3 regions of the Limosilactobacillus allomucosae genome follow, and region 2 is predicted to be linked to each of the others. Evidence: predicted binding sites of a transcription regulator. Region 2 holds the regulator's gene; each other region holds the start of a gene.
The links. The regulator NrdR, encoded in region 2, represses ribonucleotide reductase genes. The targets are predictions, from matches to a motif close to ACACNATATATNGTGT.

Region 1: a site for NrdR is predicted at 1,658-1,673, ahead of nrdD (anaerobic ribonucleoside-triphosphate reductase). Genes of this name have one in related genera too.
Region 3: a site for NrdR is predicted at 1,269-1,284, ahead of nrdH (glutaredoxin-like protein NrdH). Genes of this name have one in related genera too.

What each region holds. Positions count from the first base shown of each region.
Region 1 covers NZ_CP154878.1:1,896,042-1,900,161, forward strand. The annotation lists gene nrdD (anaerobic ribonucleoside-triphosphate reductase) at 1-1,582, opposite strand, end outside; gene ABC765_RS08805 (RloB family protein) at 2,080-2,679, opposite strand; gene ABC765_RS08810 (ATP-binding protein) at 2,642-3,958, opposite strand.
Region 2 covers NZ_CP154878.1:1,743,139-1,747,258, forward strand. The annotation lists gene ABC765_RS08000 (DnaD domain protein) at 1-1,033, opposite strand, end outside; gene nrdR (transcriptional regulator NrdR) at 1,050-1,523, opposite strand; gene coaE (dephospho-CoA kinase) at 1,575-2,177, opposite strand; gene mutM (DNA-formamidopyrimidine glycosylase) at 2,174-3,013, opposite strand; gene polA (DNA polymerase I) at 3,147-4,120, opposite strand, start outside.
Region 3 covers NZ_CP154878.1:309,682-313,801, reverse strand. The annotation lists gene dnaX (DNA polymerase III subunit gamma/tau) at 1-364, opposite strand, end outside; RNA gene ffs (signal recognition particle sRNA small type) at 496-592, opposite strand; gene tadA (tRNA adenosine(34) deaminase TadA) at 640-1,128, opposite strand; gene nrdH (glutaredoxin-like protein NrdH) at 1,395-1,616, shown strand; gene nrdE (class 1b ribonucleoside-diphosphate reductase subunit alpha) at 1,705-3,876, shown strand; gene nrdF (class 1b ribonucleoside-diphosphate reductase subunit beta) at 3,918-4,120, shown strand, end outside.

The DNA.
Region 1 (4,120 bases), 150 kb from region 2:
CGATTGAAACCGCAAAGTCGTGAGCTTCCTGGTTGTGTTCCCACTTTGGACCGTAGAACGTTGAGCAGACCTCATACAGACCAATGTAGCCCAATGATACGGTCGCGCGGCTGTTCTTGAAGACCTCATCAACGCTGTCGTCTTTCTTCAGCCGCTTGCCAAACGCACCATACATGTAAAGCAGCGGCGCGTTTTCCGGCTTGGCTTCCTTGGTCCGCTTGATCCGGTAGTCCAGCGCGATCTTGGCAATGTTCATCTTTTCATCAAAGATCTGCCAGAACAGCTGCTTGTCGCCATGAGCCTCCAAAGCGATCCGAGGCAGGTTGACCGTAACCACGCCCAGGTTCATCCGGCCAGAGTTGACCTCCTTGCCGTTTTCATCTTTCCAGCCCTGCAAAAACGACCGGCAACCCATTGGCGTCTTGAATGAGCCCGTAATCTCCTTGATCTTGTCATACATCAATAGGTCAGGGTACATCCGTTTAGTAGAGCATTCCAGCGCCAACTGTTTGATATCATAGTTGGGATCGCCTGGCTTAAGATTCAGACCGCGCTTTAAAGTAAAGATCAGCTTCGGGAAGATCGCCGTCCGATGTTCCTTGCCCAGCCCCTTGATGCGAATCTGTAAAATTGCTTTTTGAATCTCGCGGCAGATCCAGGAAGTTCCCAAACCAAAGTTGATCGTCGTAAACGGTGTCTGCCCCTGACTGGAGTAGAGCGTGTTGATCTCATATTCCAGAGCCTGCATCGCGTCATAAATGTCTTTTTTAGTCTTGGCCTTGGCATAGGCTTCCTGCTTGTCTGGCGCAACCCATTCCTTGGCATCCTTCATGTGCTTTTCATAGTTAAGCTTGGCATATGGCTCCAACAGCTGGTCAATGCGGTTGGCCGAGCAGCCACCATACTGCAGTGAAGCTACGTTGGCAATAATCTGCGACATCTGAGCCGTGGCCGTTTGAATGGAGCGTGGTGAAGAAACCCACGCGTTCCCAATCTTAAAACCATTTTTGAACATTTCGTCAAAGTCGATCAGACAACAGTTGGTTTCTGGCATAACTGGAGAGTAGTCCAAATCGTGCCAGTGAATGTCGCCACGCAGATGTGCCTTGGCAACGATACCTGGCAGCATTTTGAGTCCCAGTGCTCGACTAACCACACCGGCTTCCAGGTCACGCTGCGTGTTAAAGACCCGTGAGTCCTTGTTGGCATTTTCGTGCACGATATGGGAATCACGGCCAAACAGCTGATGGAGCTTGTTCATCGGATTAGTGGCCTCGGCAAAGGCTTCTTCATCCTGCTTGCGGTATTCAATGTAGCGCGTTGCCAGATCGTCATGACCAGCCTGGCGCAGTCCATCAACAAAAGCTTCGGCAATCTCAATCGTCGTGGCGCTTGCCTGATCCTTAAAGGCCTGTGACAAAGCTTGGCAGACGGATTGTTGCGTTGCCCAATCCGCGTCAAGTGACTTAAAGATCAAGTTCAGCTTATAGGCATAAAAGGGCGTTTCAGTCCCATCCCTTTTAACTACCTTTAAATCTGCCAGACTATTTAGCCCGGTGTTTTTTTCCGTCTGCAGCTTCATTGTGATCCTCTCCTTTTTTGAACACCATCTATATTAGCGCAAAACACAACATCTAGTTAAGCCTTGACTTTTACATCACTATATGTTGTAGTCAGTAATTTGTTATTGCAGATCGAGGTTATAAAATAGATTTCATAATCGTACGTTAAGGCGATCAAAAGCACGCTAAAACTCAATTCTTGATTTGGCATGAATCGCATATCGAACTGAATTCAATGTATAATCCAAAGCTAATTTATCGTTTGATATGCTCATAAAATCGTCCTAAATTTTTCTGGATATATGATAAAAATACCATCACTTCCAAAAACAGCCAAAGACTATCATAGTTGCTAATCATTGATATATCAAGGCTTGACAAGAATTTAACGCTGAGTAAAACGTGATAGTTCTGATTGGATCAAGCTTTAAAAAATTTTTAGCGAGCCAGCTGTCGCCATGCTTTTTAATTTTTTCTATTATATAAATAACAGCCCGACCATTGCGATCGAGCTGTTTTAAAATTGATCAATATCATAAATCTCTTTAATTGCTTTATCAACATTGGTAAACGGATCATCGTCATAGATCTTGTTATTCTTTTGATAAAGCCGTTCAGCATTTAATTTGGCGGTCTGAACTTTGTCTTCAAGATATTTTGAATAATCAGAGCCTTTGAAACGACGATAATCTTGGCCAAAGTACTTTTTCCCCGAAAGTTTTTGATAAAGTCCTTTTCTTGTATATGATTTCATTACACTTTCAAAATGCATCAAAATCCAAATCTCAAATGAAATTGAAGAAAAAATCACTTTAATGTTATAGCGCTCGGCAAGTTTTTCGCAATGTTGCAGTTCTGCTCTTGAGTGATCATCGCGGTCAAAAACAACATATACCTGATCAAATTTTTCTTGTTTTTGGTGTTGATTGGCGGTCTCAATCAACTTTCTTCCAGAAGCCCCAGCATCTTTGACTTTTATTTTTGTGTGATATGTTGTCACGACATTGCCGCGACGATATTTTTTGTTAAGCATGTCAAAATACTGTTTTTCCGATGCGCCCTCGCAAAAAATGCCAATACTAAAATGTGGTTTTATCTTTTTCCTCGTTCTTGACATATTGTTCCCCCACTATGCCATCAACTCTTGCCAAAGTCTTCAATAATTCTTCGGTATCAACGATCGGAACGGCCCCATATCGTCCCTCAATGTAACGCTTGGCAAAATGAATATCCAGGCGTCCCTTAGTGCGTGGATCATTAAAATCAAAAATTGAGTTTAACGTGCTGATACCATGAAAATCTTTCTCAGCTAAGTAAATCTGGTCAATTCTCACCTTTAAGTCCATCAGCTGAATATTATGCGTTGTTAAGATAAACTGATTTAGGTTTTGCTTTGAATTAAAAATTCTGACCAGCGACTGTGACAATTCGTTATGAAGCGAATCATCAAATTCATCAATCAAAATTGTTTTGTGACTGCCATTAACCTGCGAATAGATAATGTACAGCACTATCTTAAAGATACGGATTGTCCCAAGCGATTCTTGGCTTAATGAAAATTCCTCATCTCCAACGACCTGTCCGGCACCATTATATTTTTTATGAACAGTAAATAGTTGCGGCACAGTTTTCTGCGCATCTTTAAAGAGTGGCTGCAGCTGTTCAGGAATATCTTGTAGATTTGGCGTAGGTATATCGCGAACCCTAATGTCAATAATATTAAAATCAGCGTTTCGTAAAAAGGCCACCATTTCATCTTTCAAGATTTGATTCTTCATTAATTCGACCAACTTTGCTGGTACGATGCCTGAATTATTAATTGCGTATAAATCATTATAAAACCATTTAAAGATACGCATTGCATGAATATCGTTGAATTGTTGCGCAATATAGAGAAACAGGCCATTGATACGCATATTTTTAATATATGCTTTTAATTGATCAGGTACGTTCAATAAATTCTGATCTTGTCGCTTGAAATAATTGATAGTCTTGTTTCGCTTAATAATGTCTAATGATTCATAAGTTACCGCACGTGCATTATAGTCAAAGCGATATTGATATTGAACTGAGTCAATCAATAAATCAATCGTAAAACTGGTATCTTCATTTCTTGAGTCCTCGTCCAAAGCAAATGGCGTAAATGCCAATCTGCTTGCACTGTTTTCGCCACCCCCGTTTAAAACGATTTTCTTCATCGTTAAAAGACCATTGATGACCCATGTTTTCCCCGCACCATTTGGACCAAAAATCAGCAGGTTTTTTAACAATTTGAGGTTTTTAAATTCAAACGTATTCGTTTCTCGGTAACTTTTCAGATATGCACCAGTTTCAGCAGAGAGAATCATCTCCTCTTTAAATGAAGCGAAATTTTTCATTTTAAAATCAATCAACATATCTAGTCACCTTCTTATTTGTTTATCACATATTTTCGTGATTAATTATAACAAATATTCCGTTTTCGTGCCTCAAATTTTCGCTTTATCCTGCTACCGATATAAATAACAGCCCGACCATTGCAATCGAGCTGTTTTAATTTTTCAACGCCGGCAAACGAA
Region 2 (4,120 bases):
CACCGGGCAGCTGCCCCTGCTCAACCAAGCGCGTCAAGGTGTTGCGCTCATTTGGCGAAACATAGCCAGAACCGCTTGACTGCTTGATTCCAGCCAGATAGTCATAAGGTGCGTACTGGCGTGCCGTCTGAATCAGGCTGCGCTCAACCTCGCCCAGGTCGGTTAGATCCTCAGCTGTCGCCGGAATTGCCGGGGCTGGATCGTCTGGTCTGCGCAGCGTGCCGGCATAATGGGCTGCAATGCCGCGTTTTAGAGCCTGAGGCTGCAGAATGCCGCTTCTAAAATCCGTCGCATCGTATACCAGGCTGGCCATGCTGCTCTCATCAATACTATAGAGAACGCTTTCTGAGATGATCAGTTTCCGCTGCTCCTTAACGCTTTGCAGATCAATACCACGATTTCTCAGCTGATCAAGCAGAAAGTTGAAGTCAAAGCTGTTAGACGGTAATTTTTGGATTGTCTGACTTTCAGGAACCGCCGTCGCTCTGGCATTATTTAAAATTGGCCGTTCCGCATCCCAGGCCGCACGATCAGGTCGAAAAACCTCAAAGTAGTCATGGGTCAGATTATGCATACGGCTGGTATCGAACTGATAGCGTCTTGAGCGGGCAACCAGCTCGTCAAACCGCTGCTCGCCAATCTGCTGGAGCAGCCGAACGCTCAAAAGATCATCATTAATGAATTCTTCAGGCGTCATCGTAGGCTGCAGAACGTAGACATAGACGCCGCCAATCTCATCTTGCTGATAAAAAGTCTGCAGCATTTCAACGCCCTCCAGACTATTACGGGCCTCAGCAAATTGAGCAACCCCCAGATTCAAGCGATCCAGCATGATGCTGTGGGCCTGGCGCTTGGTCAGCATTGGTTCGGGGACCAGCTGACTTTGCAAAGCATAAAAAAGCCCCAGCGCGGTGGGACTCAGCAATGGTTGGTAAAAATCAATAAAAGTCGCTTGGTCAAACCGTACAAAGTCTGACGCAGCGGCCACGATAAAGCCGGTTTGCGGCGTCAAGCGCCCTTGCACTTCAGCCATAACGACTCCTCCTTAATCAGTCTTGATGCTTTTGATGATTCTGGTTGATCATGGCCTCCAGCTCATTCATAAACGCATCGACGTCTTTAAACTGCCGATAGACGCTGGCAAAACGAATGTAGGAGATCTCATCAACGTCTTTGAGCGCATTCATAACGTATTCGCCAATCACTTGACTGGAAACCTCATTTTCCCCACGTGAGCGGACGCGTCTTTCAACCTCATTGGCGATGCTGGTAAGTTTTTCCATGCTGACGGGACGCTTTTCAGCCGAGCGGACCAACCCGTTTAAAACTTTTTGGCGATTGAATTCCTGCCGCGTGCCATCTTTTTTGATTACTAAAAGCGGCGTTTCCTCATAGCGCTCAAAAGTAGTAAAGCGAAAGCCACAGGTTGCACATTCGCGGCGGCGACGAATACAGGTGCCATCTTCACTGGGACGACTGTCAACCACGCGTGATCCGTTATGATGGCAGTGTGGACATTGCATACCGAATTCCTCCTGTCAATAGGTTATGCATTTATCTTATCACACTTGCGATCATTTTTGCTGACTTACTCGTTCAACCAGTCTTGCCACTTGAAGACGCGTTTGTGCAAGCGAGCCATTGTTGTCGATTATCACATCGGCACGCCGCATTTTTTCTTCTAAAGGCATCTGAGCATTGATTCTTTTCAAAGCAGCGGCTTTAGTACAATGATCTCGTTTCATCAACCGCTCAAGCTGCGTTTTGCGATCAACGACTGCCAAAACGGTCAGATCGCATTCCTGATCCAGCCCAGTTTCAAACAGCAACGGCACATCTAAAACCACCACGGGCAGCCCTTGTTTTTTAAAGCCGGCCAGCTGTTTATCGATTGCTGCCATAATCAGAGGATGCTCGATTTGATCCAGATCGCTGAGGCTTTTGGGATCATCAAAAACCACGCTGCCCAGCGCCGCGCGATCAAGCGTGCCATCAGGCTGAAGCACTTGGCTGCCAAAGCGGCTTATGATCTGTGCCAGGCCAAGACTGCCAGGCATAACGACTTGACGGGCTGTCTGATCGGCATCAATTACCGGCCAGCCGACTTCTTTAAAGATATTGCTGATGGTTGACTTACCGCTTGCAATCCCGCCCGTCAGACCGATTACCCTAGTCATTTCTGATCACCTGCCCAAGCCTGACAATGAGGACAAAAAGTCGTGCCACGCTGAGCTACCTTGATCTTAACCAGTTTATGTCCGCATCGTTCGCATTTCTCGCCGCCGCGACCATAAACTTCCAGCTGATTTTGAAAGGCGCCAGCTTCACCAAAGGCATTCATAAACGTATGCACGGTTGTCCCCTTGTATTTAGTCGCCTTGGCAATCTCTTTGATGATATTGTCATGCAGCGTCTGAATCTGCTCGTCGGTCAGCGTATTAGCCGGCTGTTCGGGATTAATGCGGCTCTGCCAAAGAACCTCGTCGCAATAAATATTACCCAGTCCGGCAACGTGATCCTGATTTAGTAAAAACGGCTTGATTTTACTGCGGCTCTTTTTCAGAATTCGTTTAAAATAGTCAACCTTAAAGTCTTTGGCAGTTGGTTCTGGTCCCATAGTCTTTAAGCCGCCGACCTGCATCTCTTCACCGGTTTTAACCAAGCGCATGCGGCCAAACTTGCGCGTGTCGCGATAGCAAAGCTCCGTACCATCCGTAAAATGGAAAACTACATGCGTATGCTTGTCGATTGGACCATCATTGAGCTGGCGATAATAGCTGCCTTCCATCCGCAAATGTGAAACCATGGTCAGATCATTGGTAAAGCGAAACAACAGATACTTGCCCCGCCGATCAATCCGTTCAATCGTCTGACCAATCAAGGCTTGCCGAAACTCATCGATGTCGTTTTCAATCGTTTTCCCATAGTAAATGTCAATCCCTTGAATCTTACGGCCCGCGGCAATATTCATCAACCCTCGGCGTACGGTCTCTACTTCTGGCATCTCTGGCATTTGATCGTCCTCGTTTCTTTTAGAATCATTATCGATTATAGTTGATTTTCAGTTTTCAACCAATTTTTTGCTCAAAACGCATTCCAAAGCAAAAGCCGCGGCTAGCCTTGACTGCCACGGCCTAAAGCTTTATTTATTTTTTCAGATCATACCAGGTGTCGCCATACTTGCTTTCAACCTTTAGCGGTACGTCCAGCTTGAAGGCCGAATCCATAACCTGCGGCACCAGTTTTTCCAAAGTTGGAATCTCGGCAGCTGGCGCCTCAAAGACCAGTTCGTCATGAATCTGTAAAAGCATCCGCGCTTTAAGATCATGAGCCCGCAGCATCTTGTCCATATTGATCATGGCAATCTTGATGATATCGGCCGCGCTGCCTTGAATTGGCGTGTTCATCGCGGTTCGTTCGGCAAATGAGCGCTTGGCAAAATTCTTGGAATGGATATCGTCCAAATAGCGCCGCCGATGCGTCAGTGTTTCGACATAGCCCTTTTCGTGAGCCGATTTGACGATTTCCGTAACGTATTTCTTGACGCCAGGAAATTCCTCAAAGTAGCTTTCGATAAATTCATGGGCCTGCTTGCGCGTAACGTGAATGCTTTGTGAAAGGCCATAGTCGCTAATGCCGTAAACGATCCCGAAATTGACCGCTTTGGCATGACGACGCATATCAGGCGTAACCTCTTCGCCCGGCAGCAGATGAAAAATGCGTCGTGCCGTACTTTCGTGAATGTCCTTGCCATCAATAAAATCCTGCTGCAGGTTCTTGTCGCCGGTAATATGAGCCAAAACCCGCAGCTCAATCTGTGAGTAGTCAGAAGAAAAAATCTTCCAGCCCGGCTCGCTTGGCACGAACGCTCGCCGAATCTGACGACCTTCTTCCAAGCGTACCGGAATATTCTGCAGGTTTGGATCAACTGAAGACAAGCGGCCGGTTGCCGTCAGCGTCTGCAGATAGCGGGTATGGATCTTTTGGTCGCTGCTGTGGATAACTTTCAGCAGTCCTTCGATATAAGTCGACTGCAGCTTGGCAATCTGCCGATACTCCAAGATATGACCAATAATCGGCGAATAACCCTGCAGCTTTTCTAAAACCGCAACGGCCGTGG
Region 3 (4,120 bases), 920 kb from region 2:
CCTTGTAGTCGGCTTGAGTTGGCGCATACTTGGCCTTGTCGCGGATATCGCGTATTTCTTCGACCCCGTTGTTGGAAGCAGCATCAATTTCAATCACGTCGCCAAGCTGTCCATTAGTAATCGCCCGGCAGATCTCGCATTCATTGCAAGGTTCGCCGTCTTGCTGATGATGACAGTTAATGGCTTTAGCGAAGATTTTTGCCGCTGAGGTCTTGCCAGTTCCCCTTGGCCCGGCAAACAAATAAGCATGACTGATCTGCTTGGTTATGATCGCGTTTTTTAAAGTCTGCGTAACCACCTGCTGACCAACGATCTCGTCAAATCGCTGTGGCCGCCAAACTCGGTAAAGCGCCTGATAGCTCATCTTGACTGCTTCCTTTCTGGTAAAAATCCGTATTATCGTTATTATACTAGTAAAATCGTCGCAATTCGATTGAAAAAATATTTTGTACATAAAAAAAGCCGTGCGAAACGATCCACACAGCGGTTAATCTTCATAAAAAAACATGGGGCACAAGCTGTAGCGAACTTAGTGCTGCTTCCTTCCGGACCTGACACGATTCGTAGGCACAACCTTGCCCCATGACCTTACGGCAAATAATATCTTACACTATTTTAAAACTAAATGCCAGTCTTCTGTTAATTCTTTTGCTGAGCTGCTTTTTTAGCGGCTTTGCGTGCTTTGCGAACCCGTTTAAAAAATTGTTTGAGCAGCTGCTGACATTCTTTTTCTTTGACTCCTGATCTAATCTCAACTTGATGATTGAATCTTGAATCGCTCAGCAGGTGGTACAGGCTGTCGACCGTGCCGGCTTTAGGATTTTTGGCACCATAATATAAAGTACGAATTCGTGAGTTCATAATGGCACCGCTGCACATCATACACGGCTCCAGCGTTACGTACAGATCACATTCTTCCAGTCGCCAGCTTCCCAGATACTCGCAGGCTTCCATAATGGCCAGCAGTTCGGCATGATAGGCTGCATTTTGAAATCTCTCCCGCATGTTATGACCAGCACCGATCACCTTGCCATGATAGACAACGATGGCCCCAATCGGTACCTCATCCATTAATTCAGCCTGTCTTGCTTCTGCCAACGCCATTTCCATATAATCTTCCGGTTGCAAAATTTTTCTCCCTTATCAATTATTATTAATCAGTGTATAATGGTTTTTGTGATTTTTCTACCGTGTGAGTTATGAAGCAATCTTCATTGAAAATAAAAAATTTGCCGCAGCCGTCAGCACCTCAATCCCTTATCGCCTAGCCACTACATGTTGTATTGACGTTTTGCAAGCGCACATTATGTAGTATGTCAATGCTTGTAATTTCTCCATAACCCGCTATACTATAAAACATTAATTCAACGAAAAGTTAAAGGGGATTGAGATTTATGATTACTGTTTTCTCTAAAAACAACTGTATTCAATGCAAGATGACCAAAATGTTTCTAACGCAGCACCACGTTGACTTTGTTGAACACAATATTGACGAGCATCCAGAATATGTTGATCAACTGAAAGCTGACGGTTTTAAGGCAACGCCAGTAATCAAGCTGCCTGACGGTCAATCCTTTACCGGCTTCCGTCCTGACATGCTGAAGCAATTGGCTTAATTGTCAATTATACCGCGTTATTCCCGGGGATCGTTCAATCATTTTGCACGATGCCCGCTTTTTATTGCACTGGAAAAAGGAGTTATCCATGGCACTATCAGATATCGACCTCACCAAAGTAAAATACTACGACCTCAATAATGAACTCAACATTCCTAAAGACGGTCAAATCCAGCTTGATAAGGATCACGAAGCCTTAGCTGATTTTATCAAAGAAAACGTTTTGCCCAACACCAAACGCTTTGCTTCATTAAAGGAACGCTATGACTGGCTGGAAGAAAACGATTATATCGAAACCGGCTTTATGCACAAGTACCGCTTTGAATTCATCGAAAAGCTCTACGACTTTTTAAAGGCCCAGGATTTTCATTTTCATTCATTTATGGCGGCCTACAAGTTTTACGCTCAGTATGCCCTGCGAACCAACGACAAGGAATACTACCTGGAAAACTACATTGATCGCGTTGCCATGAACGCCTTGTTTTTGGCTGACGGCAATGAGGAACTGGCCATGCAGCTGGCCGATGAATTGATTCACCAGCGCTATCAGCCAGCTACGCCAACCTTTTTAAATGCTGGTCGCAAACGGCGCGGCGAATTCGTATCCTGTTTTGAGATTCAGGCAACCGATGATATGAACTCAATCGGACGGACGATCAATTCCGCCCTGCAGCTTTCCAAGATCGGCGGTGGCGTTGGCATCAACCTTTCCAACCTCCGTGAAGCGGGCGCACCAATCAAAAAGATCAAAGGTGCCGCCAGCGGGGTCGTCCCAGTCATGAAGCTTTTGGAGGACTCTTTTTCCTACTCAAATCAGCTGGGTCAGCGGCAAGGCGCTGGCGTAGTCTATCTAAGCGTCTTTCATCCTGATATCGTAGCCTTCTTGTCTGCCAAGAAAGAAAATGCTGATGAAAAGATTCGAATCAAGACGCTTTCGCTTGGGATTACCGTTCCCGATAAATTTTACGAACTGGTTGAAGCCAATCAAGAGATGTACTTGTTCAGTCCTTATGACGTTGAGCGCATCTATGGCGTGCCATTCTCGTACGTCGACATCACCAATGAATATGAGAATATGGTCGCTAACGATGCCATTACCAAATATAAGGTCAACGCTCGCGACTTGGAAGATGAGATCTCCAAGCTGCAGCAGGAGTCCGGCTACCCATACATCGTCAATCTGGATACCGTCAACCGTGCCAATCCAATCGACGGCAAGATCGTAATGAGCAACCTTTGTTCAGAAATTGCTCAGGTTCAGCGGCCGTCAATCGTTAACGATGATCAGACGTTTGCCAAGCTGGGGACCGACGTTTCTTGCAATCTTGGCTCCACCAATATCGCCAACATGATGGAAACGCCAGACTTTGGCCGCTCAGTTAGCGCCATGGTACGGGGACTGACCCATATCAGCGACATTGAGCACCTTGACGTCGTTCCGTCAATCGAGCACGGCAACGACATGGCTCACGCGATCGGTCTCGGTGCCATGGGACTGCACGGCTACCTGGCCAAGCACCATATTCAATACGGCTCGCCAGTCGCCCTGGAATTTACCAGTGTCTACTTTATGCTGCTCAACTATTGGACGATCAAAGCCTCCAACGACATTGCCCGTGAACGTCATGAAACGTTTGCCGAGTTTGAAAAGAGCACTTATGCAGATGGCTCCTACTTCGATAAATACGTCAGTCAAGACTGGGGTCCTAAGTCGGCAACGGTCAAGCAGCTGTTTGAAGGCATCTTTATTCCTGGCATTAAGGACTGGCAGGAACTCAAAGCGGCCGTGCAAAAAGATGGTCTCTACAACGCCTATCGCTTAGCCGTTGCCCCGAATGGATCGACGTCGTACATTGGCGACTCGACTTCCAGCCTGCACCCAATCATCAATCGAATTGAGGAACGGCAAGAAAAAATGATTGGCAAGATCTACTACCCGGCACCATACCTCAGCAACGATACCATGCCATACTACAAGTCGGCTTATGATACCGACATGCGCAGCGTGATCGATACCTATGCGGCTGCTCAGGAACATATTGATCAATCACTGGCAATGACGCTGTTTATGCGTTCCACGATTCCAGCCGGGATGTACGAATGGAAAAATAATCGGACTGATAAGATGACAACGCGTGACTTAAACATCCTGCGCCATTATGCTTATCAAAAAGGCATTAAATCCATCTACTACATTCGGACGTTTACCGATGATCAAGATGAGATCGGCGCCAACCAATGCGAAAGCTGCGTTATCTAACTTATTGGAATCATTAAAGACTAAAGGAGCCCCGTTTAATAATGAAGATTGAGAATTTTGTACCGCTTAAAAACTACCAGGCGATCAATTGGAATGAAGTCTCTGATATGATCGACAAGGCTACCTGGGAAAAACTAACCGAACAGTTCTGGTTGGATACTCGGATCCCGGTTTCCAACGACATGGATGATTGGCGAGAGCTTGATACTGATCATCAGTGGGTCGTCGGTCACGTCTTTGGTGG